3 regions of the Massilia sp. BGA-UO-ETr-WB1 genome follow, and region 1 is predicted to be linked to each of the others. Evidence: predicted binding sites of a transcription regulator. Region 1 holds the regulator's gene; each other region holds the start of a gene.
The links. Region 1 encodes sigma-54, which starts transcription at its own class of promoters, with help from an activator protein. Its sites were predicted from a motif close to TGGCANGNAANCTGCTTT; they were not measured.
Positions count from the first base shown of each region.

Region 2: the regulator sigma-54 is predicted to act here: its motif matches at 5,157-5,174, upstream of AC56DV_RS00380 (flavin monoamine oxidase family protein).
Region 3: the regulator sigma-54 is predicted to act here: its motif matches at 2,456-2,473, upstream of pedF (cytochrome c-550 PedF).

Region 1 is NZ_JCAQOT010000024.1:834,492-844,342, forward strand. It holds gene AC56DV_RS16940 (GGDEF domain-containing protein) at 1-903, shown strand, start outside; gene AC56DV_RS16945 (monovalent cation:proton antiporter family protein) at 1,007-2,983, opposite strand; gene AC56DV_RS16950 (KpsF/GutQ family sugar-phosphate isomerase) at 3,093-4,091, shown strand; gene AC56DV_RS16955 (KdsC family phosphatase) at 4,091-4,630, shown strand; gene lptC (LPS export ABC transporter periplasmic protein LptC) at 4,710-5,267, shown strand; gene lptA (lipopolysaccharide transport periplasmic protein LptA) at 5,280-5,852, shown strand; gene lptB (LPS export ABC transporter ATP-binding protein) at 5,855-6,643, shown strand; gene AC56DV_RS16975 (RNA polymerase factor sigma-54) at 6,659-8,149, shown strand; gene hpf (ribosome hibernation-promoting factor, HPF/YfiA family) at 8,219-8,575, shown strand; gene AC56DV_RS16985 (enoyl-CoA hydratase/isomerase family protein) at 8,668-9,744, shown strand; gene rapZ (RNase adapter RapZ) at 9,749-9,851, opposite strand, start outside.
Region 2 is NZ_JCAQOT010000004.1:26,835-36,685, forward strand. It holds gene AC56DV_RS00355 (thymidine phosphorylase family protein) at 1-70, shown strand, start outside; gene AC56DV_RS00360 (ribose-phosphate diphosphokinase) at 67-996, shown strand; gene AC56DV_RS00365 (MBL fold metallo-hydrolase RNA specificity domain-containing protein) at 1,046-2,428, opposite strand; gene AC56DV_RS00370 (DUF3297 family protein) at 2,573-2,821, shown strand; gene AC56DV_RS00375 (M61 family metallopeptidase) at 2,836-3,384, opposite strand; gene AC56DV_RS00380 (flavin monoamine oxidase family protein) at 3,396-5,120, opposite strand; gene AC56DV_RS00385 (sigma-54-dependent transcriptional regulator) at 5,308-6,903, shown strand; gene AC56DV_RS00390 (hypothetical protein) at 7,170-7,331, opposite strand; gene AC56DV_RS00395 (hypothetical protein) at 7,421-7,582, opposite strand; gene AC56DV_RS00400 (hypothetical protein) at 7,685-7,846, opposite strand; gene AC56DV_RS00405 (hypothetical protein) at 8,219-8,398, opposite strand; gene AC56DV_RS00410 (hypothetical protein) at 8,593-8,754, opposite strand; gene AC56DV_RS00415 (hypothetical protein) at 8,855-9,364, opposite strand; gene AC56DV_RS00420 (protein kinase domain-containing protein) at 9,364-9,851, opposite strand, start outside.
Region 3 is NZ_JCAQOT010000022.1:17,595-27,445, forward strand. It holds gene AC56DV_RS08425 (TonB-dependent receptor) at 1-1,116, opposite strand, end outside; gene AC56DV_RS08430 (substrate-binding periplasmic protein) at 1,113-1,937, opposite strand; gene pedF (cytochrome c-550 PedF) at 1,953-2,414, opposite strand; gene rtcA (RNA 3'-terminal phosphate cyclase) at 2,533-3,570, opposite strand; gene AC56DV_RS08445 (RtcB family protein) at 3,567-4,802, opposite strand; gene rtcR (RNA repair transcriptional activator RtcR) at 5,002-6,609, shown strand; gene AC56DV_RS08455 (DUF445 domain-containing protein) at 6,664-7,938, shown strand; gene AC56DV_RS08460 (esterase-like activity of phytase family protein) at 7,951-9,851, opposite strand, start outside.

The sequences.
Region 1 (9,851 bases):
GGCGGCGACATCCGCACCGTGATGGCCAAGCTGGGCGTCAATTTCGCCGAGTTCCCGGACCTGCTGTTCGTCGAGGAAGTGGACGGCCTGGGCTTCGACCTGGGGCGCCGCAACGCCTATTCGCCCGTCCCCCGGCCGCTGCTGGGCATGTACGACGCCTTCAAGCACGGCCACGCCTTCCCGCGCCCGCCGGACGGACTGCAAAGCGTGGCCCTGGTGCCGCTGCTGCGCAACAAGCGCATCATCGGCAGCCTGAACCTGGGCAGCGTGGACCCGACCCGCTTCACGCCCAGCCTGGGCACCGACTTCATCGAGCACATGGCCTCCATCATCGCCATCTGCCTGGAGAACGTGATCTCCAACGAGATGCTCAAGTACATCGGCCTGACCGACTCGCTGACGGGCGTGTACAACCGGCGCTATATGGACCGGCGCCTGCTGGAGGAAATTTCGCGCGCGCGGCGGCAGGCCTACGACATTTCCTTCATGTACATCGACATAGACCACTTCAAGCGCGTCAACGACACCGTGGGCCACCAGGGCGGCGACGAAGTGCTGCGCGAAGTGGCGCAGCGCATCAAGGCCGAACTGCGGCTGTCGGACGCGCTGGCGCGCTTCGGCGGGGAGGAATTCGTGGTGCTGCTGATTAATGCCGACCTGGACAGCGCCGCCTTCGTGGCCGAGCGCATCCGCGCCGGCATCGCCGCCAGCATGATCGACGTGTCGCCCAGCGTGCGGGTGTCGATCACCGCCTCGATCGGCGTGGCCTGCCTGGACCGCAGCGACCCCGGCGTGACCCCGGAAACGGCGGCCATGGAACTGATCGCCCAAGCCGACTCCGCGCTCTACCAGGCCAAGGACAGCGGCCGCAACCGCGTCATCACCTACCGCCCCGGCGCCTGAGCCGCTCCGCCGTCCGGCGCGAGCCGGGCTGAGCCTCATTCGGGGTCAGACCCCGAATGAGGCTCAGCTTGCTTATGGGGCCGGCGATGAGGCCGGCTGTATGTCAGGCGAGCAGTTGGTGTTCGGCGCGGGCGACGGCGTCGGCGGCGCCGCGCAGCACCACCACGTCGCCGGCTTGCAGCACCGTGCCGGGCGTGGCCTCGAGCCCGCTCTTGCCGCGCCGGATGGTGGCGATCTCGGCGCCGGCCGCTCCAATCTCCACTTCGGCCAGCGTCTTGCCGACGCAGCTGGCGTTGTCGCCCAGCGTGACCGAGTGCAGGCGCAGCATGTCGTCGTCTTCGCCGGCATCGCTGGCGCCGTGGAACCAGCCGCGCAGCGACGCGTAACGCGCTTCGCGCGCGGCCTGCACCCGGTGCACCACGCGCCGCAGCGGCACGCCCAGCATCACCAGCGCGTGCGAGGCCAGCATCAGGCTGCCTTCCATCAGTTCCGGCACCACCTCGGCCGCGCCGGCCGCCTTCAGGCGGTCCAGGTCGGTATCGTCGTGGCTGCGCACGATCACCGGCAGGGCCGGCGCCAGCTCGTGCACCAGGTGCAGCACCCGCAGCGCCGACGCCGTGCTGGCGTAGGTGATCACCACCGCGCTGGCGCGGTAGATGCCGGCCGCGATCAGGCTTTCGCGCCGCCCGGCGTCGCCGTAGGACACGTTGGCGCCGGCCGTCTGCGCCTCCTGCACCCGCTCCGGGTCCAGGTCCAGCGCGTGGTAGGCGATGTCTTCTTCGCTCAGCAAGGTGGCCAGGCTCTGGCCGCTGCGCCCGAAGCCGGCCACGATCACGTGCTTTTGCGTGCTCATGGTGCGTGTGGCGATCTTGGTCAGCGCCAGCGACTGCATCATCCATTCGTTGCTCGACACCTTCATCACCAGCTTGTCCGAATTGGCGATGATGAACGGCGCCAGCAGCATCGACAGCACCATCGACGCCAGCACCACCTGAATGATGAACGGGTCCATCAGCGCCACGCCGCCGGCCAGGTTGAGCAGCACGAAGCCGAACTCGCCGGCCTGCGCCAGCGCCAGCCCGGTGCGCATGGACACGCCGTCGGACGAGCCGAACAGCTTGGCCAGGCCGGCGATCAGGGCGAATTTCAGCAGCACCGGCCCGGCCAGCAGCACCAGCACCAGCCACCAGTTCTCCAGCACCAGGCGCAGGTTGAGCAGCATGCCGACGTTGATGAAGAACAGCCCCAGCAGCACGTCGCGGAAGGGCTTGATGTCTTCCTCCACCTGGTGCTTGTATTCGGTTTCCGAGATCAGCATGCCGGCCACGAAGGCGCCCAGCGCCATCGACAGCCCGGCCTTCTCGGTGATCCAGGCCGCGCCCAGCGTGATCAGCAGCAGGTTCAGCATGAACAGCTCCTGCGAGCGGCGCTTGACCACGATGGCGAACCAGCCGCGCACCAGCTTCTGGCCCACGAACAGCAGCAGCACCAGCACGATGACGGCCTTGCCGCCGGCCCAGGCCAGCGTTTCGAGCAGGTCGTCCGGGTTCTTGGCGAGGGAGGGGATCAGGATCAGCAGCGGCACCACGGCCAGATCCTGGAACAGCAGGATGCCCATGATTTTGCGGCCGTGCTCGCTTTCCAGCTCCAGCCGCTCGGTGATCATCTTCACCACGATGGCGGTGGACGACATGGCCAGCGCGCCGCCCAGCGCGAACGCGGCCTGCCAGCTGATATGGATGCCGGGCAGCTGCCAGGCCAGCAGCCAGCCCAGCAGCATGGTGGCGGCGATGGTGGCCGTCACCTGCGCCATGCCCAGCCCGAACACGATGCCGCGCATGGCCATCAGCTTGGGCAGCGAGAATTCCAGGCCGATGGAGAACATCAGGAACACCACGCCGAACTCGGCCAGGATGTGGCTGGCTTCGCTTTGCGCGGCCAGCCCCAGCGCGTGCGGCCCGATCAGGATGCCCACCGTCAGGTAACCCAGCATGGGCGGCAGGTGCATCATCCGGAACGCCACCACGCCCAGCACGGCGCTGCCCAGCAGCAAGAGGGTCAGTTCAAGCGGTGAAAACATGCGGCGCTTCCATTTAGGGGGCTGATCCCGTTGTTTGTTAGGACTGGCAAGTTTTTTGCTTTCGCAATTCGGCTATACTTCCGGCATGAGTGTAACCGATGGAAATCCCATGCTGAAAGCTTTTGACAACAACACGGCCGAGCGCGCACTGGCGCTGGCCCGAGAAACCCTGCAGATCGAGGCGGACGCGATTACCGCCATGCACGCGCGCCTGGCCACCGACGACAGCGTCGGCAAGGCGGTCGCCCTGTTGCTGAACTGCAAAGGCCGCGTTGTGGTGTCCGGCATCGGCAAATCCGGCCATATCGCGCGCAAGATCGCCGCCACGCTGGCCTCCACCGGCACCCCGGCGCTGTTCGTGCACCCGGCCGAGGCCGCGCACGGCGACCTGGGCATGGTGACGGCGGAAGACGCCTTCATCGCCATCTCCTATTCCGGCGAAAGCTCGGAGCTGATGGCCATCCTGCCGGTGGTCAAGCGCATGGGCAGCACCCTCATTTCCATGACCGGCAAGCCCGGCTCGAGCCTGGCCAAGCTGGCCGACGTGCACCTGGACGTGTCGGTGGCCAAGGAAGCCTGCCCGATGAACCTGGCGCCCACCGCCAGCACCACCGTCACCCTGGCGCTGGGCGACGCGCTGGCCGTGGCGCTGCTGGACCTGCGCGGCTTCAAGGAAGAGGACTTCGCCCGTTCGCACCCGGGCGGCGCGCTGGGCCGCCGCCTGCTGACCCATGTGCGCGACGTGATGCGCAGCGGCGACGCCATCCCGTCCGTGGGCCTGGACACCCGCCTGCCGGACGCGCTGCTGGAAATCACCCAGAAGGGCATGGGCATGACCGCCATCGTCGATGCGGACAACCGCCCGGTGGGCGTGTTCACCGACGGCGACCTGCGCCGCATGATCGAAAAAGTGCAGGACTTCAGCAAGGTCATCATCCGCGATGTGATGCATGCCAATCCGCGCAGCATTTCGCCTGATAAGCTGGCGGTGGACGCGGTGGCCATCATGGAGCAGTTCCGCATCAACCAGATGCTGGTGGTGGACGCGGACGGCAAGCTGGCCGGCGCGCTGCACATCCACGACCTGACGCGCGCCAAGGTGATCTGATGAACAAGGCCTACAATCTGGAAAACGTGGCGCGCGCGGCCAACATCAAGCTGATGATTTTCGACGTGGACGGCGTGCTCACCGACGGCAGCCTGCATTACGGCCCGGACGGCGAAGTGATGAAGACCTTCAACGTGCAGGACGGCCTGGGCATCAAGCTGCTGCAGGAAGCGGGCATCCTGACGGCCATCATCAGCGCGCGCCGTTCGCCGCAGGTGACGGCCCGCGCGCGCGACCTGGGCATCGAGTTCGTGCACCAGGGCGGACACGACAAGCTGACCCCGTTCAACGACCTGCTGGCCAAGACCGGCCTGGCCGCCGAGCAGGTGTGCTTCATCGGCGACGACGTGGTGGACCTGGTGATCCTGAAACGCGTCGGCTTCGCGGTGGGCGTGCCGAACGGCCGCGCCGACGTGCTGAGCCGCGTGCACCACGTGACCGAGGCCGGCGGCGGACGCGGCGCGGTGCGCGAGGTGTGCGAATTCGTGCTGCGCGCCACCGGCAATTACGATAAGGTCATGGCCCAGTTCCTGGTGTGAGCAGACGGGTCCGAGAAGATAAGATAGTGAGACATGCGTAAATATGCGTAAACGAACCGCACACCGCTGGCGCTTGAGCATGACCCTGGTCATCGCGGTCTTTGTCGCCTTCGGCACGTTCTGGCTGCTGCAGCTGCTGAACCGGGGCGAAGAGGACATGCTGGCCGACAAGCGCCTGAACGAGCCCGATTACATCATCGACCAGTTCAGCGTGGTGCGCATGACCAAGGAAGGCAAGCCGAGCTACATCGTGGCCGGCGACAAGCTGGTGCACCGCCCGATCGACGACTCGTCCGAGATCGACAAGCCGCTGGTGCGCAATTTGAGCAGCACCCATCCGCCGATGGACATCACGGCGGAGCGCGCCCGCGTGGACGAGAACAACACGCGCGTGAAGTTGCAGGGCAATGTGAAGATAGACCGCGCGGCGCAGGGCAAGAGCCAGGCGATGCGGATGACGACGCAGGCGCTCACCGTCTACCCGGACGAGGACCGCATGGAAACCGACCAGCCGGTGCAGATCGTGCAGGGCGGCGCCACCGCCACCGGCTCCGGCATGAAGGCGAACAACGCCACGCGCCAGGTTGAACTGCAGGGGCGCGGGCGGATCGTGTATCCGCCGGCGCAAACCAAATAAGTGAATGGACAGATGATGAAAAAACTCCTGATTTCGGCCCTGCTGCTGTGCGCGGCCGGGCTGGTGCAGGCCGAGAAGGCCGACTCCACCAAGCCCACGCTGATCGACTACGACAACGCCGACGTCGACGACGTCAAGCAGGTCAGCACCTTCACCGGCAACGTGGTGCTCACGCGCGGCACGCTGCTGATGAAGGCGGCCAAGGCGGTGGTCACCAAGGACCCGGAAGGCTACCAGTACGTGACGCTGACCAGCACCGGCGGCAAGCCGACCACCTTCCGCCAGAAGCGCGACGGCGAAGGCGACCAGTGGATGGAAGGCGAGGCCGAGCGCATTGAATACGACGGCAAGAACGAGCTGGTCAAGCTGTTCGTGCACGCCAAGGTGCGCCGCCTGGAAGGCAGCAAGCCGAGCGACGAAGTGTCCGGCGAGTTCATTTCCTACGACAGCCGGCGCGAGCAGTTCAGCGTGCGCAACACCGCCAGCGGCGAGGGCAAGCCCGGCGGCGGCCGCGGCACCATGGTGATCCAGCCGTCCACGCCCAAGCCTGCAGCACCGGCGCAGCCACCGGCGGCGGGGAAATAACGATGGCCGACGCAACCCCAAGCACCGCAGGCAACCCAGCCGCGCCAGGCTGCACCAGCACCCTGGTGGTGCGCGGCCTGCAGAAAACCTACGGCAAACGCCAGGTGGTGCATGACGTGTCGCTGCAGGTCGAATGCGGCGAAGTGGTGGGCCTGCTGGGCCCCAACGGCGCCGGCAAGACCACCTCCTTCTACATGATCGTCGGCCTGGTGCCGTCGGACGCGGGCAGCATCGACATCGCCGGCGTGGACGTGTCGAGCATGCCGATCCACCAGCGCGCCACCCTGGGCCTGTCCTACCTGCCGCAGGAGGCGTCGGTGTTCCGCAAGCTGACGGTGGAGGACAACATCCGCGCCGTGCTGGAGATCCAGCGCGTCAACGGCAAGGCCTTGAAGAAGGCCGAGATCGACGAGCGCCTGGACCGCCTGCTGGCCGACCTGCAGATCGAGAAGCTGCGCGAGAACCAGGCGCTGTCGCTGTCGGGCGGCGAGCGCCGCCGGGTGGAGATCGCACGCGCGCTGGCCACCAATCCGCGCTTCGTGCTGCTGGACGAGCCGTTCGCCGGCGTCGATCCGATCGCCGTGATCGAGATCCAGCGCATCGTGCGCTTCCTCAAGGAGCGCGGCATCGGCGTGCTGATCACCGACCACAACGTGCGCGAGACGCTGGGCATCTGCGACCGCGCCTACATCATCAACCAGGGCAGCGTGCTGGCGTCCGGCCGCCCGGACGACATCATCGCCGACGAATCGGTGCGGCGCGTCTACCTCGGCGAACACTTCCGCATGTAATTCGTGAATTAGCCCATGAAACAGTCACTGCAACTCCGCACCTCTCAGCACCTGGCGCTGACGCCGCAACTGCAGCAGTCGATCCGATTGCTGCAGCTGTCCACGCTGGAGCTGCACCAGGAACTGGAACAGCTGCTGGGCGAGAACCCCTTGCTCGAGCGGCTGGACGACCCGCTGGACCGCTCGTTGCGCCTGCTGGGCGACGGCGCCATCAACCAGACCCAGCCTAACGGCGCGGACGCGTCGCCGGCCGAAGTGGGCGCGCCGGCGCAGGACAGCGCGCCGGCCGGCGAGGGCGATCCCTTCGAGGGCGCGGGCGGCGACGGCGACAGCGCCAGCGGCGCCGAGGCCGACACCGACTGGAGCGACGCCGGCCGCAGCAAGGCGCCGGACGACGAGGACTCGCGCCCGCAGCTCGAAGCGAGCCACTGCACCCTGCGCGAGCACCTGATGGAGCAGATGCGCGTGACCGTGCAGCAGCCGCGCGACCGCGTGCTGATGGAACTGATCATCGACGCGCTGGACGAGAACGGCTACCTGGAAGAGCCGCTGGAAGAGATCCACGCGCGCCTGCCGGAAGAGGCGGACGTGGAGCTGGAAGAGCTGCGGACGGCGCTCACGCTGCTGCAAAGTTTCGACCCCATCGGCGTGGGCGCGCGCAGCGCCTCCGAGTGCCTGGCGCTGCAGATCAAGCGCATGCCCGGCGTGCCTTTGGTGACGCGCCGCATGGCCATCTGCATCGTGGAAAAGCACCTGGCCTGGTTCGCGCAGCGCGAATTCAACAAGCTGAAAAAAGCCCTCGACTGCGACGATGAAGACCTGCGCGAAGCGCAGGCGGTGATCCGCCAGTGCAATCCGCATCCGGGCGCCGAGTTCGCCTCCGACGTGTCCGACTACGTGGTGCCGGACGTGATCGTGAAGAAGGCGCGCAACGGCTGGCAGGTCACCTTGAACAACGACGTGATGCCGCGCCTGCGCGTGAACGCGCTGTACGCCAACATGCTCAAGCAAGGCAAGGGCGAGTCGGCGATGGGCGCGCAGCTGCAGGAAGCCAAGTGGCTGATCAAGAATATGCGCCAGCGTTTCGACACCATCCTGCGCGTGGCGCAAGCGATAGTAGAAAGACAAAAGAACTTTTTCAGCCATGGCGCGGTCGCCATGAGACCCCTTGTGTTGCGTGAAATTGCTGATACACTGGGACTACACGAGAGCACTATTTCTCGCGTAACAACTCAGAAATACATGCTGACTCCGCATGGGATGTTTGAGTTGAAATATTTCTTTGGCAGTCACGTCGCCACCGAAGCAGGAGGAGAAGCATCCTCGACGGCGATACGGGCGCTGATTGTGCAATTGACAGGAGCTGAAGACCCGAAAAATCCTTTATCCGACAGTAAGATTGCGGACATGCTGGGTGAACAGGGCATGGTAATTGCGCGACGGACTGTTGCCAAATATCGCGAAGCCCTGAAAATCCCTCCGGTAAGTCTGCGTAAAGCTTTGTAGTTTTACTTGGGTTCCCCTGCGCTCCAATAACATTCGACAGCGTATGAGCCCTTATCTTTAGGAGTGTGTATGAATCTCACCATCAGTGGACATCATCTCGAAGTGACCCCCGCCATCCGTGAATACGTGCAGAACAAGCTGGAACGGGTCAAGCGCCATTTCGATCAAGTTATTGATATTGCTGTCATCCTGACTGTAGATAACCTCACCGAGAAAGACAAAAGGCAAAAGGCCGAAATCAATCTGCGCATGTCCGGCAAGACCGTGTACGTGGAAAGCCTGTCGCAAGACCTGTATGCTGCCATCGATACGCTGATCGACAAACTGGACCGCCAAGTCATGAAGTACAAAGCCAAAGTGCAGGAGCATGGCCACGACGCCATCAAGCATCTGCCGGACACGTACGAACCTGCCCCGACCGCGTAAAGGTCAGCGGCACTCCCAACAAAGGGCGCATCTGGCGCCCTTTTTTGCGCCCGCGCTAAAATGGTGCTCTAACAATTCCAGAGACATCCAGCATGAGCGAGCACGTCCTTACCCAGGTTGCCAACGGCACCGGCTTCATCACCCTCGACCGCCCCAAGGCGCTCAATTCCCTTTCCCTGGCCATGGTGCGCAGCCTGACGGCCGCGCTGCTGGCCTGGCGCGACGACAGTGCCGTGGCCGCCGTGGTGATACGCAGCAGCAGCGAGAAAGCCCTGTGCGCCGGCGGCGACATCCGCTTCTTCCACCAGGTGGGCAACGCCACGCCGCAGGGCGGCAGCGCGCTGCTGGAGGACTTCTTCACCGAGGAGTACGCGCTCAACCACCTGATCCACTATTACCCTAAACCGTATATCGCATTAATGGACGGCGTGGTGATGGGCGGCGGCATGGGCATCGCGCAGGGCGGCCCCGGCTGCGGCGTGCGCATCGTCACGGACCGCACGAAAATGGCCATGCCGGAAGTGAACATCGGCTTGTTCCCGGACGTGGGCGGCAGCCATTTCCTGTCGCACGCGCCGGGCAGCCTGGGGCGCTACCTGGGCCTGACCGGGCTGACCGTGGGCGCGGCGGATGCGCTCTACGTGGGCCTGGCGGACCATTACGTGCCGGCCGATGCGTGGGACGCGCTGCGCGGCCTGCTGGAGGCGGCGCCGGGCGCCGGGCTGCGCGACGCCATCGCAGCCTTCGCCGCGCCGTTCCAGGCCGGCAAAGGCGTGCTGGAGGCCGAGCGCGCCGCGATTGAGCGCCACTTCGCGGCGGACAGCGTGGCGGCCATCATGGCCTCGCTGGCGGCGGACGAAGGCGCGTTCGCGCAGGCGGCGCTGAAGGCCATGCAAAGCCGCTCGCCGCTGATGATGTGCGTGACCCTGGAGCTGCTGAACCGCGGCGCCGCGCTGGACGTGGCGGACTGCCTGCGCATGGAACGCAACCTGGTGCGCCGCAATTTCGAACATGGCGAAGTGCTGGAAGGCGTGCGCGCGCTGGTGATCGACAAGGACAACGCGCCCAAGTGGTCGCCAGCGGCGCTGGAGGAGGTGACGCCGGAGATGGTGGCCGCGTTCTTCGCGCCGCCGTGGCCGGCGCACGCGCATCCGCTGCGCCACCTTTAAAACGTCAGGACTGCTCGCGGTGGCGCAGCACCACCTGCTCGGTCGGGTGGAAATGCCGCGCCAGGCGTTCGGCCATGTACACCGAGCGGTGCTGGCCGCCGGTGCAG
Region 2 (9,851 bases), on a different contig from region 1:
CGAGCTGGCTTACGCGCTGGCGTACGCGCGCAGCCAGGAGCACATGATCACGCTGGAGGAGACGCGATGATGCCGCTGCTGTTTGCCTTGCCCGGCGCCGAGGCGTGGCCGGCGCGGCTGCAGGCCGATTGGCGCTGCGAGACGGCGCCGCTGTTGCTGCACCGCTTTCCAGACGGCGAGTGCTGCCCGCGCTTCGGCGCCGCGCTGGACGGGCGCGACGTGGCGCTGGTGGCGGCCCCGGCCGGGCCGGACGCCGGCCTGTTCGCGCTCTACCTGTGCGCCAGCGTGGCGCGCGAGCTGGGCGCGCGCAGCGTGGGACTGGTGCTGCCCTACCTGCCCTACATGCGGCAGGACGCCGCGTTCGAGCCGGGGCAGGGCGTCACCTCGCTGCACGTGGCGCGCCTGCTGTCGGGCTGCGCCGACTGGCTGGCCACGGTCGATCCGCATCTACACCGGCACCCCACGCTGGGGCACGCCTACACGCTGGCGGCCGAGGCGGCGCCTTCCGCGCCGGCCATCGCGCAGTGGCTGGCGGCCAACGTGAAGCGGCCTCACCTGGTGGGACCGGACAGCGAGAGCGCGCAATGGGTGAGCGAAGTGGCGCGCCTGGCGGCATGCCCGTGGACGGTGCTGGACAAGCAGCGGCACGGCGACCGCGACGTGAGCGTGGCCGACGCCGCCGCCCGGCTGGGCGGGATCGGCGCCGCCACGCCGGTGCTGCTCGACGACATGGCCTCCAGCGGCCGCACCCTGGCGGCGGCGGTGGGTCTGTTGAGGCAGGCCGGCCTGGCCGCCCCGGTATGCGTGGTGGTGCATGCCTTGTTCTGCGGCGATGCGCTGGCCATGCTGCGCCGCGCGGGACCGGCGCGCATCATCAGCTGCAACACCGTGGCGCACGCCAGCAACGGCATCGACGTGGCGCCGCAGCTGGCGCTGGCGGCCGGGCGCCTGTGCGGCGCCGCGCAGCGGCGGCTGGAGCCGGGCGCCCCGGCGTAGCGGCGCCGGCAGGCAAGCGCCGGCGCCGCTGATGGCCGCTGCCGCCGTGCTAGTGCGGCGCTTCCTGGTGCAGCGGCTGCAGGTCCACCTCGTCGCCGTAGCCCGGGACCTCCGCCTGCCAGTGCAGGTGGCGCGCGATCTGCTGGCGCAGCGCTTCGGCCGCCGGCGGCTCGCCGTGGGTAAGAAAGATGCGGTGCGGCGGCGCGCGGAAGCCGCCCAGCCAGGTCAGCAGTTCGCCCTGGTCCGCGTGCGCCGACAGGTTGTCGATCTGTAGCACCTGGGCCCGCACCGGCACGTATTCGCCGTGGATCTTGATGGCGTCGGCGCCCGCCACCATGGACGCGCCGCGCGTGCCGCCGGCCTGGAAGCCGGCGAACAGGACGGTATTGCGCCGGTCCGGCGCGAACGCTTTCAGGTGGTGCAGCACGCGTCCGCCGGTGGCCATGCCGCTGGCCGCCACGATCACCATCGGCAGCCGGCGCCGGTTCAGCTCGATCGATTCGTCCACGCTGTTGACTATGGTGGCGGCGTGGCTCATGGCTTCGCAGTCGTGCGCGCTGAGGCGATGGTCCTGCCGGTGGCGGCGGTACAGCGCCGTCACGTCGGCCGCCATCGGGCTGTTCAGGTAGACCGGCAGCGGCGGCAACCGGCCGGCCGCTTTCAGGTGCTGCAGGTAGTACAGCAGCGTCTGCGCCCGGCCGACCGCGAAGGATGGAATGATGGTGACGCCGCCGCGCGCCGCCGTGGCCTTGATGGTGGCCGCCAGCAGCAGGGCCGGGTCTTCCGGATTGTGCACGCGGTCGCCGTAAGTCGATTCCATGACCAGGTAGTCGCTCTGTTCGACGCGCTCCGGCGCGGCCATCACGGGATCGTGCTGGCGCCCCAGGTCGCCGGAGAAGACGACGCTGGCGCCGTCCGCCTCGATGCGGACCATGGCTGCGCCGAGGATGTGGCCGGCGCGCTGCAGGGTGGCGTCGAAGGCGCTGCCGACGCGGAAGGTGTGGCCGAAGGGCATCGGCGTGAGGCGTTCCAGCGCCGCCCGCGCATCGGCTTCGGTATACAGCGGCAATGCCGGATGGTGCTTGCTGTAGCCGTGGCGGTTGGCGTAGGCCGCTTCCTCCTCCAGCAGGCGGCCGCTGTCGGGCAGCAGGATACGGCACAGGTCGCGCGTCGCCTCGCTGCAGTAGATGGGCCCCTTGAAGCCGTCGCGCACCAGCATCGGCAGGCCGCCGCTGTGGTCCAGGTGGGCGTGCGTCAGCACCACGGCGCTGAGCTGCCCCGGGGCCACCGGCAGCGGCTCGCGGTTGCGCAGCCGCAGCGCCTTGTAACCCTGGAACAGGCCGCAATCGACCATGATGCGCTCGCTGCCGCTGGTCAGCACGTAGCGCGAGCCGGTGACGGTGCCGGTGGCGCCCAGAAATGTCAGTTTCATCGCTATCTCCCGCAGGCGCCGGGCGGCGGTGGCCGCGCGCCGGACCTGACCTTCACGATAGCGGAGCCTGCCGCGCATTGCAGCGGGGGAACTTGATCTGGATCAACTAGGCGGGAAACTTTTTTTAGTGGATAATTAGTGCCTATGAACGATACCACCACCCCACCACCACTGCCGGACCGCCTGTCGGTCGACCCGAAAAGCCCTCACCACCACCTGCCAGTGCTGCAGCACGACATCGGCATCAAGTTCAACGACAAAGAGCGTCTGGACGTCGAGGAATACTGCATCAGCGAAGGCTGGATCAAAGTGGCCGCCGGCAAATCGCTGGACCGCAAGGGCCGCCCCATGCTGATCAAACTGAGCGGCAAGGTCGAAGCTTTCTACAAGTAAGTCCTGAATAAGTCTTACCCCGCCGCCACGCGCACCTGCAGCGCGTGGCGTTCCTCCTCGAACGACACCGGCGTGGCCAGCAGCTGTTCGTAGTTCGCATATTCCCAGTAGTTTTTCCCCAGCGCCAGCGTACCGGCGGGATGGCGCACGGCCCAGCCGCGCGGCACCGAGTACAGCACCCGGCAAGGGCCGGCATGCGGCGCCAGCCGCAGGTAGCAGCCCGCCGGCGCGATGCGGCCGGTGACGCCGCCGCGGGCAACACCGCCAACACCGCCCGCTTCCGGCAGCGCGGCCAAACGGTAGGACAGCCCCAGCTTGTCCGAGCGCTGCTGCACCGTGTAGCAGGACCAGCCGTGGCGATGCATCTCGATGCCCTTGTCGGTGGCCGGATCGAAGGCGCGCACGTCGCCCACGGCGCGGCAGAACTGTTCAAAGTCGTAATCGCCCTGCGCCAGGGCCGGCGCCAGCAGCGTGGTTTCGCGCGGCGTCAGCCCGGAGATATGCAGCTGCACGCGCAGTTCGAGCTGCAGCGGGTCCAGTTCAACCTGATAAGCTACCTGCATGTGCACACTCCTTAGTAACCAAGGTGATAGCGCGGGTCCAGCCACTGCGGGCGGCGCAGTCCGTAGTGTTCCTCCAGCATGCGTTCGGCCACGCAGAACGCACCCTCGACCCAGCCCTGCTGGTCCGAATAGGCCTCGCCCACGATGTGGACGGCTTCCGCGCGGTCCGGCTTGCGCATGAACGGCATCACGCGGTCCACCGCGTAGCCGGCGCGCCAGGCGTGGTAGCCGCCGCCGTAGGGATCGGCCGACCAGTCCTTGTACCAGGTGACATAGGGCTCGGGAATGCTCACGCCGCTGCCGTGCAGCTCGCGCAATTCCTTCATCGCCTCGTTCACCATGCGCTGCGACGCCTGCACGTTTTGCAGACCCAGCAGCTGCGCGGGCGCCACCAGCGCCGTGGCGCGCGGCTGGAACGGCTCCGGGTGGCGCGCCAGCACCTGCCAGAACGGCGTGGTGCGCATGTCGTTGTAGCTGCCCAGCAGCAGCGAATGGCTGTTCGACGGATCGCTGCCGAAGTAGTAGCACTGGCGCAGCGGCAGATCGGTGATGGAATGGCCGGACTGCGCGCCGAAGCTTTGTTGCCACCACGGCTGCTCGAAGCCCATCAGGATCTTGTAGGCCGGCTCAGGAATCACGGCCGCCATATTGTTCTGCAGCTCGTCGTTGCGGAAGAAGAAGTTGTCCTGCGCCAGCAGTTCCAGCGCGCGGCGCGGCATGGCCAGCACGATGCTGTTGGCGTGCACCGCCCACGGCGCGCGGCCCGGGCGGTTCAGGAAGTGCAGCGTGTAGCGGTAGCCCTGCTTGCTCGAGCGCGTGAAGCCCAGCAGCTGGTTCTCGCGCCAGATGCAGGCGCCCGGCTCGGCCAGGTAGGCGTCCGCCAAGGCGTAGGCGATGCCGTCGTAGCCGCCGGCGATGGTCTTGTATTCGGTGCCGGCGTTGGAGAAGTCGCCCACCATGTAGGGCAGCGCTTCGGCGGCGTTCCAGTTGATGGTGTTGGAGTAGTAGCCGCCGGCGTCGGCCAGGAAGTTGTAGCCTTCCTGGCCCACGCGGTCCTTCAGCATGTTCCAGAAGCCCAGCTCGTTCACCAGCGCGTCCTGGTAGGGGCCGGCGAAGCAGTAGCGCAGCTGCGGCTTGATGCGGCTCCAGTCCTCGGCGGTCAGCTCGAAGGTGTAGTCGTAGGCGCCGTAGTGCTTCACCTTGTCCGCGTAGCGCGCGTTGAACCACGGGTCGGCGGTCAGCACCTCGTACACCACCTTGTTGAACAGCTGGTCCGCGCTGTAGCCGATGTCCACCTCGTTCAGCATGTAGCGGGTGAGCTGGCGGTCGCCGCGCAACTGGGCGCGTTTCCAGGCGTCGGCGCGCAGGTACTGCTTGCGCAGGAAGGCGAACAGGTGCGCGTTGTCGCCCATGGGGAAGGAGATGCTTTCCAGCGTGTGGCTGAAGACATGCTCGATCAGCGTGGCGACGATGGCTTGCGAGGACATGTAGCGCATGCCGCCCAGCTCGCCTACCACGTCCATGCCCGGCAAGCTGACCGATTCCAGGCGGCCGCCGATGCGGTCGTCCATCTCGAACAGCTGCACCTGCGAGCCGGGCAGGCCGCCGTCGGCAACCAGGCGCCAGGCGCTGTACAATCCGGCTGCCCCGGCGCCGACAATGGCGACCTCGGTGCACAAGCCGTCCTGGTAAGTGCTCTTCATCGGGATATCGGTCAATTCACTGCGTGTCTTCATATTGTTGCTCCTGCAATTCATCGTTACTGAATGTCAATAGCAAACCCCATGCCTGCGCGCAAGAGCGGGCGCCAGCGCGGGAAGCCGGGTCATTTGCATATTGCAACCATTCCGTTTCATTAATTGACATGTCAACCGGCGGGCTTTACATTGTCATTTACACTAGGAGAAGATTTTGGTTGCAGGCTTGAACGATTCCGATTACACGCTGACCTCGCCGCTGCGCGACGCCGAAGTGACCGGCGGCCCGGTGCTGGCGCTGACGGTGCTGTGGCATCCCGATTCCGCGCGGATCGGCGAACAGTACCTGGACGGCAGCGGTGACGGAGTGATCGAGCTGGGCCGCTTCATGCCCATGTTCAGCCGGCCCGGCAAGGACCGGCTGCCGCTCGGCTACGGCGGCATCTCGCGCCAGCCGCTGCGCATCGCCCGCACGCCGGACGGCGGCGTGGAAGTGACGCCGCCGGACAGCCGCATGATCTTCGAGCTGGACGGAGAGGAAGTGCGCAGCGTACAGCACCTCGGCCCCGAGCGCGTGGCCGAAGGCGCCGTGCTGGGCCTGGGCCGCGCCGTGCTGCTGTGCCTGCACTGGGCCACCTCGCTGCCGCGTCACAACCCGGTGGCCGGCCTGCTGGGCGTGGGCAGCGCCGCCATCATGATGCGCGAGCAGATCCGCGCGGCCGCGCAGACCAATATGCCGGTGCTGCTGCTGGGCGAGACCGGCAGCGGCAAGGAAGTGGCGGCGCGCGCCATCCACGCCATGGGCCCGCGCGCCGGCGCGCCGCTGGTGGCGGTGAACATGGCCACCCTGAACGAATCGCTGGCGGCGGTGGAACTGTTCGGCGCCGCCAAGGGCGCCTACACCGGCGCGCAGGGCGTGCGGGTGGGCCTGTTCGGCGAGGCCGACGGCGCCACCCTGTTCCTGGACGAAATCGGCAACACGCCGGCCGTGGTGCAGCCCATGCTGCTGCGCGTGCTGGAAAGCGGCGACTACCGTCCCGTCGGCGCGCAGGGCGACCGGCGCAGCAGCGCGCGCCTGATCGCGGCGACCGACCAGGATTTGTACGGCGGCTCCTTCAACCACGCGCTGCTGCGGCGCCTGGAAAGCTATGTGATCCCGATGACGCCGCTGCGCGAGCGGCGCGAGGATATCGGCGTGCTGATCCAGCATTTCCTGGCCGAGGGCGGGGCGGCGGCGGAGGAATTCCCGTTTGCGCTGGTGAGCGACTGCGCCTGCTACGACTGGCCGGGCAATGTGCGCCAGCTGGCGCAGGTGGTGCGGCGCGCGCTGCTGTCGGTGCGCATGGGCGAAGTACCGCTGCTGAGCGCGCTGACGCGCAGCGTGGCCACGCCGCAGGGCAGTGCCGCCCGCTTGGCATCGTCAGCCGCAGCGCAGAGCGATGACGGGTTTGCAAACGCGGTTGCTCAGGGGGCGGGGCAGGGGGCGGGACAAGCGGCGGGCGGGGCAGGCAATGGCCCATCAGCTCCGGCCGAAGCCAAGCGCGGACGGCGCGCGATGCCGGACCAGGAGGAAGTGCTGGCCGCGATGGATGACAACGGCTGGAGGATTCTGAGCGCCGCGCAAGCACTGGGCATTTCACGGCCGACCATGTACAAGCTGCTGGACGAACATCCGCAGATCCGGCGACCCGAGCGGATCGCCGAAGAAGAACTGCGCACCGCGCTCGCGGCCTGCGACGGAGCCGTAGACCGCTGCGCCGCGCAACTCAGAACACCTGCCGAGGCGCTAAGGCGTTACCTTGGGGCGCTGGGCATTAGCTGATGGCTTAGGTACCGTTACCCACGTCGCACTCAGGGCCACCAGCCACCGCGCGCAATTCGTCTTGGGTCAGTGGACGCATTTCAGCCACCGGCTTCTGCGCTGGCGTTTCGCCAGCAAAAATTTTACGGACGTTGGCGAAAAGTGATTCTTGTCGTGCATGTTGCATATAGTTCCTTGGAATAGTTATCTGGCATTGCTGCACAGCTCAAAAGCATCTTCCAATGCAATGCTGCGCTACTTTAGCGTGCTCGGCACCGATTGATAGATCAAGTGCCGTTGCCTACTTCGACTTCAGGTCCGCCCGCCACAGCGCGTAACTCATCTTCGGTTAGTGGGCGCATCTCAGTCGCAGGTTTCTTCGCCGGCGTTTCGCCTGAAAAGATCTTGCGAACGCTGGAGAAGATGGATTCTTGTTGTACGTGTTGCATATTAAATCCTTGAAACGGTTGTTGTGGTATGAATCATTGGCTGTGCGAGGCGTCGCGTCCCTACACGGTGCGTGGGCATTCGTGGAGGATTAATGACCGTTGCCAACTTCGACTTCGGGGCCGCCGGCTACCGCTCGGAGTTCGTCGTTAGACAGTGGGCGCATTTCAGCTGCAGGCTTCTGCGCTGGTGCCTTGCCAGCAAAAATTTTACGGCTGCTGGAGAAAATTGATTCTTGTTGTGCTTGTTGCATACTGAATCCCCTGGAATAGTTAAAGAGACACTGCGCCGCGCAGCTCAAGACGCCAGCCGCGGCGCTATGTCGCTACTCGCCGCGCGGGCATTAGCTGATGACTTAGCCACCACTGCCTACTTCGCACTCAGGGCCGCCAGCCACCGCGCTCAATTCGTCGTCAGTCAGTGAACGCATTTCAGTTGTGGCTTGTTTTGCCGGCTTTTCGCCTGTAAAGATCTTGCGGACGGTGGAAAAAATGGACTCTTGTTGTGTGTGTAGCATATCATTTCCTAGGTGGCTAATTGGTATGCATCATCGTATAGAATTTTTCATTCGGGAAATGCACACTTTGTAACATGCGCAACTAGCTTTGTCTTTTTTTGCTGAGTTTTCGTAGAATCGCCGCCAGCGGATGGCGCGTACTGAACGTCGTGCTTGCGCCGGGAATTTCGCAGCCGACTATGTACAAAGCTGCTGGATAAGCATTCACAGATCTGGGACGCAGCTTAGAACGCCGGCCGAGGCGTTAAGGCGTTATCTTGGCGCGCTGGTCATTAGTTGATGGCTTGAGGCGTTAGTCCGGGTAAATTCTATGACGTCAGCAATGGCTGCGGCTCGTCGTCCTTCAGCGGCCCATTGCAGCCGCTGGTGTTGTTAGCGGCCACCATTTCCGTCATTTATTTCAACTTCCGGACCACCCGCAACAGCCCGAAGTTCGTCATCAGTCAACGGCCGCATCCCTGCCACAGGTTTTGCAGTAGACGTCTCATTAGGGAAGATAGAGAAGATGTTTCTAATGCAGGCAAAAACAGATTTGTGTTTGGTGTTTGGCATATTGGGTTCAGTTTAAGTGACTGATTGTGTGTGCTATCGCAGGCTTTGGTAGCCAAGAGATGCGCACACTGTCAAATGCGAGGTCAGCTACACTTTCGTCTGTACTACTTCGGTTGGTCGCCGGGAGGGCCGCTCAGAAACGAATGCAGCAGTGCTGCAACGTTATGTGAGCGCGCCCAGTAACGATTGATTGATTAGGTGCCGTTGCCTACTTCGAGCTCAGGGCCGCCAGCAACCGCGCGCAGCTCGTCGTCAGTCAACAGACGCATCTCTGCGACAGCTTTCTTCGCTTGGATTTCGGTAGTAAAGACGTCGCTAATGCGAGAGAAGATAGATTTGCACTGGATATTATTCACTTGAATTCCTTAAAGGCCAGTCATAATTTTAGGATACCGATATTTGAATGCACTGCAAACGAATCAATTGCTCATACCTCGGGCTCTAGCAGTCGCTTGCTCAGGTGCCGCCGCCGACTTCGCACTCGGGATCGAACTCAAATACGCGGCGCTCTACCTTTCCGTTCGAGTAAATGATATTGGTAGTGATAACGAAGGACAGCTCCCAGCGGCCAATGTTGTCGCACTGCAGCGGCATCTTGGAACGCCACGTTCCTTGAGTTAGTTCCGTATTATTTTCGCAAGTGCCGTTGCCAAGGTCGATTACTGCGTACTGATCGCCAAATGGCGATGGATCAGGGAATTCGCCGGCACGTTCAGGGTTTTCACGCTTGGTAAACGCCAGTGGCGTTGTGATGATATGACAGCTATTGATGTCGACTTGCTTTAGAGTCCGGTTTTTGCTGTTCGCAATCACCTGCACACTCAACGTATCGTTCATCTTGAAAGCCAGTAGGCCGGTTTCCACGCCGTCGCCGGAGATCGGTTTGCCGTCTGCCAGGAAAGACCAGCGCAGCAATTGACTGTCTTGATCGATGTCAAAAGTGGCAGTAAGAAGGACTTCTCGCATTATTTAACTCCATTGGTTGGGGGGGGGGGCAAATATCGGGTATCTCGCCGCAGTTCCACTAAGTCGGGCTCTGACTCTATGGCACTGACGGGATAGCCTTGTTGTCTTGCTTGCGCCAGAGCCGTAAGCGCAAGTTCTCTTTTTCCTAGCAATTCGTATGCCAGACCGGAACGAAATAGAACGTCGGGACTGGAGGGTGCCGCTGCGACGGCTTTCTGCAGCAAGTCAATGCTGCGCTCCTTGTCACCTGCGCGTGCTGAGTAGAGTCCCATGCGTGACAGCAGTGTGGCATTTTGCGGCGCCCGCTTCAACTGAGGCTCTAGTAGGGTCAAAGCCTTTTGATATGCTTCGCGTGCCTGCGGCTGGCGGCCTGGGATCCACAGCAAAGTGTCGCCGAGATTGGCCCATCGCAAATAGTTATTCGGGTTACCCGCAGGCGGCGTGACGGCGCGTTCGAACGCGTCCGCTGCGCCCACGTAGTCGCCTC
Region 3 (9,851 bases), on a different contig from region 1:
GCTGGTGTTCAGCGAGGCGCTGTGCAAGGCGGCGCCCTGCGCCCGCGTGTGGGGGCACTCGTCCGGCTCGAGCGGCTGCCCGCCGGCGCCGAAACCCTCGCCGCACGCTTCCACGTAGTCCGCGTACTGGTCATCGACGTCGCCGTTCACCGTGTCGCGGCGGCTATTGCGCAGATAGGCGGCAACCGTCAGCTGCATGTCCGGGGCGAGGCGGCGAGTTACGCTCGATTGCGCCTGGCGCAGCCGGTTGCGCGTTTCGTCAGGCCAGGTGTAAGCGGAACGGCGGTCGTGCTCATACAGGCCGTCCGGCAGCAAGCCGTTGCCAACCAGGCGGCTTTCGCCGCCCAGCATGGTGAGCTGCCATTCTGTATCGCGCTCCACCCTGCCCAGCTTGACGAACAGATTGGCGAGCCGCCCATCCGAATGCGCGCGCCAGCCACCGTCGCCGAACAAGGTGGCGGCGGTAAACAGATGCCACCCGCCGCGCGCAGCGCCGTAGGCCAGGTCGGCGCGCCGCTGGCGGTGGCTGCCGCCGCTGATGGCGCCGCTGAAGCCGGGGTCGCTGGCGCCGGAGCGCGTGTTCAGCGCCAGCGCACCGCCCAGCGTGTTCAGGCCGTACAGGGGATTGGAGCCCGGCGCCAGCAGCACGCTGCCGATCGCCGCTTCCGGCAGCATGTCCCAGTTGACCACGTCGCCAAAGGGTTCGTTCACGCGCACGCCGTCCAGGTAGACCGAGATGCCCTGGCCCGTGCCCAGCACCGGCGAAGCGCGAAAGCCGCGATAGGTCAGGTCGTTCTGGAACGGGCTGCCGGAAATTTCGTTCACGTTCACGCCGGCAAAGCTGCGCGCCAGCAGTTCGCTCAGGTTGCCGCCGTCGGCGCGCGCCAACGCCGCGTCGGTCGCGGTCTGCACCGCATACGGCAGGGTTTTGCGTTCCACGCCCAGCCCCGGCAGCGGCGCCATACCGACGATCTCCACGCTGGCTATCGGCGAGGCGTGGGCGGCGCCGGCCATGACCGCGCCGTGCGCCAGCGCCGATACGGCCAGCACCAGCTGCCTGCGGCGGATGCCGGCCGCGCCGCGCCTGGCAGCTTGGCGGGCGCCAGCCGCGTTCATGGCTGCACCATGCGCACCCCGTGCTTGGCAAAGATGGCCTGCAGTTCGCCGCTGGCCCGCATCTCGTTCACGGCCGCCTGCAGCAGGCGCGCCACGTCCTGGTCATCCTTGCGCACCGCCATGCCGACCGCCCAGCCGTTGCGCGGCAGACGCTGGAACACCGCCTGCTCCAGCGGGAACGCGGGATCGCCCTTGAACACGGCCTCGATTTCCGAACGGTTGGCCAGCACCGCATCCAGCCGGCCCGCTTTCAGCTCCTCCAGCGCGGCGGCGGCCGTGGGGAAGATGCGCACGTTGTCGCGGAAGCGGCCATTGCCTTCGCCCAGCAGCACCATGGCCGCGATCGACACCTTTTCCACGCCCACGCGCTTGCCCGCCAGCGCCTCGATACTGTCGAACGCCGGCATGGCCTGCGCGCTGCGCACCAGGCGCACCGCCTCCACGTGGTAAGGCGCGAAAATCTGCACCTTGTCGTTCTCCGCCATCAGGCGGCTGTCGACCGGCACGTGCAGCAGCACGTCGGCCGGGCCGTAGCCGAGGTAATGTCCCTTCCACACCATGTTGCGCAAGTCGTCGCCCAGGTTCTCGCCGGCCGGGAAAGGCAGCAGCGTCAGCCTGAGTTTGAGCTTTTTGGCCAGCGCCTCGGCCAGGTCGATATCGATGCCGGCGCCATGGTCGGAGAACGGCGCGAACTCGCTATAGACCGCCACCTTCAGCGTGCCCGTTTGCTGCAGTTTGTTCCAGTCGGCCTGCGCCGGCAGAACGGTGGCGGCCAGCGCCAGCGCCGCCGCAGCCTTGCGGTAAATATGGGAATGGAGCATGGCGTCCTCCCGGCGTCAGTTGGTTTCGCGGCGGGTTTCCAGATAGGTCTTGATGGCCCACATGGCTTCCTGGTTGAAGATGCCCTCGAACGGAGGCATGTACACCGCGCCGTTGCGCACCTTGCCGGCGCGGATGGAGCTCAGGTAGTAGGCGTCCACGTCCTTGAAGCAGGCCGCTTTCTTGGCGGCGTTCTTGATATTGGCGCAGTCGCGGTCCATCAGCCGCAGGTCGGGCGCGATGCCGCCCGATACCGCCTCCAGGCCGTGGCAGCGCGCGCAGTTCTGGTTGTAGGCGGACGAGCCTATCTTCAGCGCCAGCTTGTTGCCCTTGTAGGGATTCTCGTCGCGCCATTTATCGCCCAACGGCGCCAGGCCGGTGGTGTCCACGCCTTGCGGCGTGACTGCGCCATGCGCCTGGGCGCCGAAGGAAGCGATGAGGGCTGCGGCCGCGATGCAGAGGGTAAGTGCGCGTTTCATGATGCTGTCTCCTGTAGTTGTGAATAGCTGCTTATCCACCAGGAGCAATTGGCGTGCCACGCGGTTTTGCCATGCGCGCGCTGGCACGGTGTGCCAGTTTGGAACAGGTGTTACGCCATCAACAGGCGGAAATGGTACAAGTGCTGTGCCGCTCGCCCGCTTCGAAGCGGATCTCCACCGGCAGGAAGCGCCCGATCACGCCGGCATTGGTGAGCGCATGCTGCGACACGCGGTCCAGCGTGAACTTGCCGCCGCCCGCCAGCGCCATCGGCAGCATCAGCTGGTCCGCCAGATGTTCGCCCACGGCGGCCCCGGACGCGATATAGCGGCGCGCTTCGCCGAGCGCATGCCGGGCCACTTCCTCGGCCCGCACGGCCTTCTCGCCGAAGCCTGCGAATACCTCGGTAACGTATTCGGACTCCAGCGTGATGAGCAGCACATTGCCCGGCCCCTCCTCGTCCGGCAAGCGCCGCTCATGCAGTTGGGACTCGGACCAGCCCAGTCCCGTGGCCACGCATTCCAGTTCGCGCCGCGCCACGCGCGATGGCACGCCCGCAACCAGGCTCTCGGCATAGGAATTGCGCCGCGCGCCGGGTGACACCAGCTCGATGCGCCGCAGCTGCGCACAAGGCTGCACGCGCGCGACGATTTCGCCGCCGCCGGCCGGATAGAAGCCATGGCGCTTCAACTCTATCGCCAAATCCGCCCCCATCGCGGCCATCACGCGGCCATAGCTGCGCTCGAGGAAATGCGCGGGCGGCGCCTTGGGATTGTGCGTGCCGCCGCTGACCGTCACCGTGGACGGCGCATCGGCGAACAGCAGCGCCGGCAGCAGGGTTTGCAGCACCAGCGTGCTGCTGCCGGCGGTACCGATGGCGAAGCGGTAGCTGCCGCCACGGATGCGGCCTGGCCGGAACGCCAGCTCGCGCGCGCCCACCACCGCCTGCGACACATCCGCTCCGCACACCGCAGCCGCAGCCTGCACCGCAACCAGGTGCTGCCGCATCAAGCCCGGCTTGGCGCGGTTGGCGCGGATGTTCACGATGCGGAAGGGACGCCCGGTAATCATCGACAGCGTGAGCGCGCTGCGCAGCACCTGGCCGCCGCCCTCGCCCTGCGAGCCATCCAGCTCTATCAAGCCGTCCATCATCGTCATCCTTTCACGCAGACGACCTGCTTCAGCGTGTGCACCACTTCCACCAGGTCGCGCTGGGCGTGCATCACCGCGTCGATGTCCTTGTAGGCCATCGGAATCTCGTCGATCACGTTGGCGTCCTTGCGGCACTCCACGCCCTGCGTGGCGCGCACCTGGTCTTCCAGCGTGTAGCGGCGCTTGGCCTCGTTGCGGCTCATGGTGCGGCCCGCGCCGTGGCTGCAGCTGTTGAAGCTTTCCGGGTTGCCCTTGCCGCGCACGATGAAGCTCTTGGCGCCCATCGAACCCGGGATGATGCCCAGCTCCCCCTCGCGCGCCGACACCGCACCCTTGCGGGTCACCAGCACGTCCTTGCCGAAATGGCGCTCCTTCTGCACGTAGTTGTGGTGGCAGTTCACGGCCTCGACGTGCGTTTCGAATGGCTTGGTGATCACGTTGCGCACCGCCGCGATCAGGTTCTGCATCATCACCTCGCGGTTCATGCGCGCGAATTTCTGCGCCCAGCCCACCGCTTCCACGTAATCGTCGTAATGCTGCGTGCCCTCGTTCATGTACGCCAAATCCTTGTCCGGCAGGTTGGCGATGTGGGCGCGCATGTCCTGCTGCGCCAGTTCGATGAAGTGGGTGCCGATGGCATTGCCCACGCCGCGCGAACCGGAGTGCAGCATGAACCACACCGCGCCCTGCTCGTCCAGGCACACCTCCACAAAGTGGTTGCCGCTGCCCAGCGTGCCGAGGTGGCGGTAGTTGTTGGTGTTCTTCAGCTTGGGCGTCTTCTGGCAGATGACGTCGAACTCGTCCTTCAGCTGCTCCCAGGCGGCGTCCACCGCCGACGGCGGCGTGTGCCAGGAACCCTCGTCGCGCCCCTTGTAGCCGCGCGTCTTCGGCGTCATGCCGTGCGGGATGGCTTTCTCGATGGCGCTGCGCAGCGGCCCCAGGTTGTCCGGCAGGTCGCGCGCGTTCAGCGTGGTCTTGGCCGCCATCATGCCGCAGCCGATGTCCACGCCCACCGCCGCCGGGATAATCGCGCCCAGCGTCGGGATCACGCTGCCGATGGTCGAGCCTTTACCCAGGTGCACGTCCGGCATCACCGCGATGTGCTTGTAAATAAAGGGCATCTTCGCCGTGTTGGCCAGCTGGGCCTTTGCCTGCTCTTCGACAGGCACGCCGCCGGTCCACATCTTCACCGGGCTGCCGCCCTGGTTATCCAGCAATTCGTAGGTTTCTTTTTTCATGATCGTTCCATTTAATCCGGTTTATACATCGCCGACAAGGGCGGCGAGAATGCCGTGCCAGACGAATATGCATGCTATTGCAATCACCGTGCCACATCGAGGCAGCAAGCTAAGTACTTGATAAATATAGAAACTTCGATTGTCACTCCAACAGGTGTTTTGTGATAAATTATCCCTAAAGATAAATGCTTATCCACCCATGAAAAAGAAGACAGTCATCCTGGGCTTCGTCGGCACCACGCTGGACAGCGGAAACGGCAGCGCGCGCTGGGAAAAGTGGCGGCCCACGGTGGCCATGGCGCAGCACGAGGACCTGGTGGTCGACCGCTTCGAGCTGCTCTACAACGGCAGCTACGGCCCGCTCGTCCAGCAAGTGGCGCAGGACATCGCCGCGGTATCGCCGGAGACCAGTGTTGCCCAGCACAAGCTGCACATCCGCGACCCTTGGGATTTCGGCGACGTCTACGGCGCCTTGTATGACTTCGCGCGCAGCTATCCGTTCGATCCCGACAAGGAGGAATACTGGATCCACATCACCACCGGCACACACGTGGTGCAGATCTGCCTGTTCCTGATGACGGAGGCGCGCTACTTTCCCGGCTGCCTGCTGCAGACTTCGCCGCCGCGCCGCCACGCTGCCGGCTCGCCCGGCAACTACACGCTGATCGACCTGGACCTGTCGCGCTACGACCAGATCGCGCAGCGCTTCGCCACGGCGCAGCAGGAAGGCGTGGCCTTTCTCAAGTCCGGCATCGCCACGCGCAATCCGCAGTTCAACCTGATGATCGACGAGATCGAGCACGTGGCCGTGCGCTCGCGCGCGCCCATGCTGCTGATGGGCCCCACCGGCGCTGGCAAGTCATTCCTGGCGCGCCGCGTGTTCGAGCTGAAGAAGGCGCGCCACCAGCTGAAGGGCGCGTTCGTCGAGATCAACTGCGCCACCCTGCACGGCGACGGCGCCGGGTCCACCTTGTTCGGCCACGTCAGGGGAGCCTTCACCGGCGCCGCCTCGGACCGTCCCGGCCTGTTGCGCACCGCGCACAAAGGCTTGCTGTTCCTGGACGAGATAGGGGAGCTGGGCCTGGACGAGCAAGCCATGCTGCTCAAGGCCGTGGAGGAAAAACGCTTCCTTCCAATGGGCGGCGACCATGAAGTGCAAAGCGACTTCCAGCTCATTGCCGGCACCAACCGCGACCTGGCCGTCGAGGTGGCGGCCGGCCGCTTCCGCGAAGACCTGTACGCCCGCATCAATCTATGGACCTACGCCCTGCCCGGCTTGTCCGACCGGCCGGAAGACATCGAACCCAATCTGGACTACCTGCTGCAGCAGTACAGCGCCGAGCATGGCGACGCGGTGCGCTTCAACAAGGAAGCCCGCGAACGGTTCATGGCCTTCGCCGCATCGCCCGATGCGCGCTGGAGCGGCAACTTCCGCGACCTGTCCGCCGCCGTCACGCGCATGGCCACGCTGGCCGAGGCCGGGCGCATCACCACGGCGGTGGCCGGCGCGGAAATCGCCCGCCTGCAGCGCCAGTGGCGCACGCTGACGCCCGGCGCCGGCACGGCCAACGGTCCGCGCATCGCGCTGGAAGACGTGATCGGCGAAGAAGCGGCGGCGCAGATCGATCTGTTCGACCGCGTGCAGCTGGAGGCGGTGCTGGCCGTGTGCCGCCAGTCGAAGACCATGTCCGACGCCGGCCGCAAGCTGTACGCCGTATCGCGTGCGGAAAAGGCCAAGCCGAACGATGCCGACCGCCTGCGAAAATACCTGGCCCGCTTCGGCCTGGACTGGGAGCAGGTGGCATAGGCTGCGCGCCCGGCCCCGGCTTACTGGTAAAGTAGGGCCAACCCGGAGGATGGAATGAACAAGGAACTTGAACTCAAAAAGTCCAAGCGCACCGCCCTGCTGTTCCTCGCTGCTGCAGCCCTGGTCTTTATGGTGACCGCCTTCCTGCCGCGCAGCTTCGCGGTGGATTGCGTGAAGGCGGTGTCGGAAGCGGCCATGGTGGGGGCGCTGGCCGACTGGTTCGCCGTGGCGGCGCTGTTCCGCAAGGTGCCGATTCCGCTCATCTCCGCGCACACCAACATCATCCCCAACAACAAGGACCGCATCGCCGACAATCTGGCGCGCTTCGTTCAGGAGAAATTCCTCGACCCGGAGTCGCTGGTGGGCCTGATCCGCAAGCATGATCCGATTGCCAAGCTGGGCACCTGGCTGGCCGAACCGGCCAACGACCGCATCCTCGGCGGCTACGTGGTGCGCCTGGCGGCCGGCATGCTGGACATGGCGGAGGACGCGCGCATCCAGCGCTTCCTGAAGGACGCCTTCCACGCCATGCTGGGCAAGCTCGATCTGTCGCGTTCACTGGCCACCGTGCTCGATGCGCTGACCAGGGACGGCCGCCACCAGGAAGTGCTGGACGACGTGATCGACGCCGCGCTGCTGCACCTACGCGCGCCGGAGAACCAGGAGCTGATCGCCAGCAGCATCATCCATTGGCTCAAGCGCGAGCACGCGGCGATGGAGAAGCTGCTGCCCACCGCCTGGCTGGGCGAGAAAGGCGCGGACTGGGTGACGGAAGCGCTCAACACGCTGCTGCTGGAAGTGGCGGAGGACCGTTCGCACAAGCTGCGCCGGCGGCTGGACCGCATGATCGCCGAATTCATCGTGCGGCTGCGCGAGGATCCGTCGTTCCACCAGCGCGCGGAAGAAATCAAGCGCTACATCCGCGACGGCGAAGCGGTGAACGCCTACCTGGCGGAGATCTGGAACGGCTTGCGCAGCTGGATGCGGCAGGACCTGGCGGCGGAGGAATCGGAGCTGCACCGGCGCGTGGCGGCGATGAGCAAATGGCTGGGCGAGGAACTGGCCCGCAACGAGGACTTGCGCGAGTCGCTCAGCCGGCACATGGAAGACGCGGCGCGCGCCATGGCGCCGGACTTCGCCGACTTCCTCACCCGCCACATCAGCGACACGGTGAAGAAGTGGGACACGGAAGACATGTCGCGCCAGATCGAACTCAATATCGGCAAGGACTTGCAATACATCCGCATCAACGGCACTATCGTTGGCGGATGTATCGGGCTACTGCTGTTCCTGTCCTCGCACCTGATCGGCCTGGTGCGCATGCAATGACGGCTTGGCGGCTTAGTAGGCCGTCAGCGCCTTGCCGAACTTGATCAGCCACAGACGGCTTGGACGTTCACGGTCGTCGCCACGGGTCACGCGGATGCTGTTGGCGGCGTTGCAGCCCACGGTGCTGCTGGTGACGATCGCGCCGTTCGCGTCCACATTGCACTTGGTGACGTCGGCATCCACCGCCACGCCGGCCGGGGTGTAGATCTTGGTCTTCAGGCCGAAGTCATTGTCGTTGGCCAGGGCCAGCGTGTTACCGTCGACAATCGTCAGGCCTTCGGCTTTTTCAGCCAGCCAGCCGATCGCGTTCAGATCCAGCAGCACGGTCTTCTTCAGCGCCACCACTTTCGACCAGTCAGCGCCGTTCACCGCCGCGCCGCCCATCGAGCTTTTCTCCAGGTCGGACGTGGTGGCGTTAAAGGCAGCCGCGTTGATGTCGGTCGCGTTCGCGATCTCCACCAGCATCAGCTTGTTGAACACTTTGCCGCTCGGCGCCGCGCCCTGTTCGATGACGATGAATTTGCCGTTGCCCAGCGCGACCACGTCGCCCAGCTTGGCGTTGCCGGTGCGGCCGTCCTGATAGTCGGCGCCGTTCAGCGGATAGGCGTACATTTTCGACGTGGTGCCGGTCGCCGGATCGAATTCCACCCAGCGCGTGAAGCGCGCGAAGCGTTCAACCTGCTCGCTCTTGCCAGTCACCGAGTACGGCGCGCTGCCGTCCGAGAGGGGGCTTTGCAGGAAGGTGTGCAGCTTGTCGGTGGTGGCGTCCAGTGCCATGCCTTCGATGCCGCGATTGGCGCGGCGCTTGGCGAAAATGGCAGGCAGGCCGCTGCCGGCAGCGTACTTGTTCTGGATGATGCCGGTGGCCGGGTCGATCTTCACCACGAAGGGACCGTATTCGTCCGCCACCCACAGCGCGTTGCGCTTCTTGTCCAGCACCACGGCTTCGCTGTCCAGGCCATTGGCATTGAAGGTAGCCTTGCCGCTGGCGTCGAACTTCATTGCATCCATCACAGGAATTTCAGCCGAGTTGCCCAGCGTGCCGGCGGGCAGCGGCAGGCCGGTGGCGTTGGCGGTGGCCGATGCCTTGATCGGCTGCACGGAAGTCAGCACCGCACCGTTTTTGCCAACCGTGACGATACCGATCGACGGCGTGAAGCTTGGCGCCGGGAAGATCTTTGCGCCCATTACGCCGCTGCCGGTGAGCGCCGGCACGTTAGGGCCGTCGCCGTTCGGGCCGCGGTCGGTCAGGCCGTAGAATTCCAGCTCGCCGTTGGCGTTTGTGCCCTTGAAAGCCAGCGAGGAACCGAACGATGGCAGGAAGCCGAGCGGGAAGTCTTCCTTCACCTTGGCGTTGCTGCCTTCATATGGAATGTAGTACTTGGCGTCCGCCTGCACCTGGTAGCGGGTGACGGTCACGCTCACGTCGCCCTGCGTGAAGGCCTGGTTGACCGGCGTACCGAGCTTCGATGCCATCGTGTCCTCAAAGTGTTCGCGTACCAGTGCGCGGCGCTCGTCGTCTACGCTGCGTGCCGCGTATTTTACGCCGGCTGCGGCCAGGTTGGCGGACAGCGCGCTATTGAACGCGGCGGCGGGCAGCGTGAAATCGGCGCTTTTCGCGGCCAACGCGGCTTTGACCTCGGAGGTGATCTTGATGCCGTTTTGCGGATCGCTGTCCTCGTCCAGCAGCTGCAGGGCCAGCAGGCGGTTGACCACTTTGAGGTCGCCGATATCGGTGGCGCCGGCCAGCTGCAACGGCGTGATGGTGGCGGCGCAAGCGGCGCTGCCCAGCGCGATGCCGCCGATGCTGAAGCTCACGGTGTCGCCCGTGATGCAGGTGAATTCGCCCTTGGCGCTGGTGCTGGCCTTGGCGGCGGTGCCCGCCACGTATTCCAGGCCTTCGACGGCGCCGT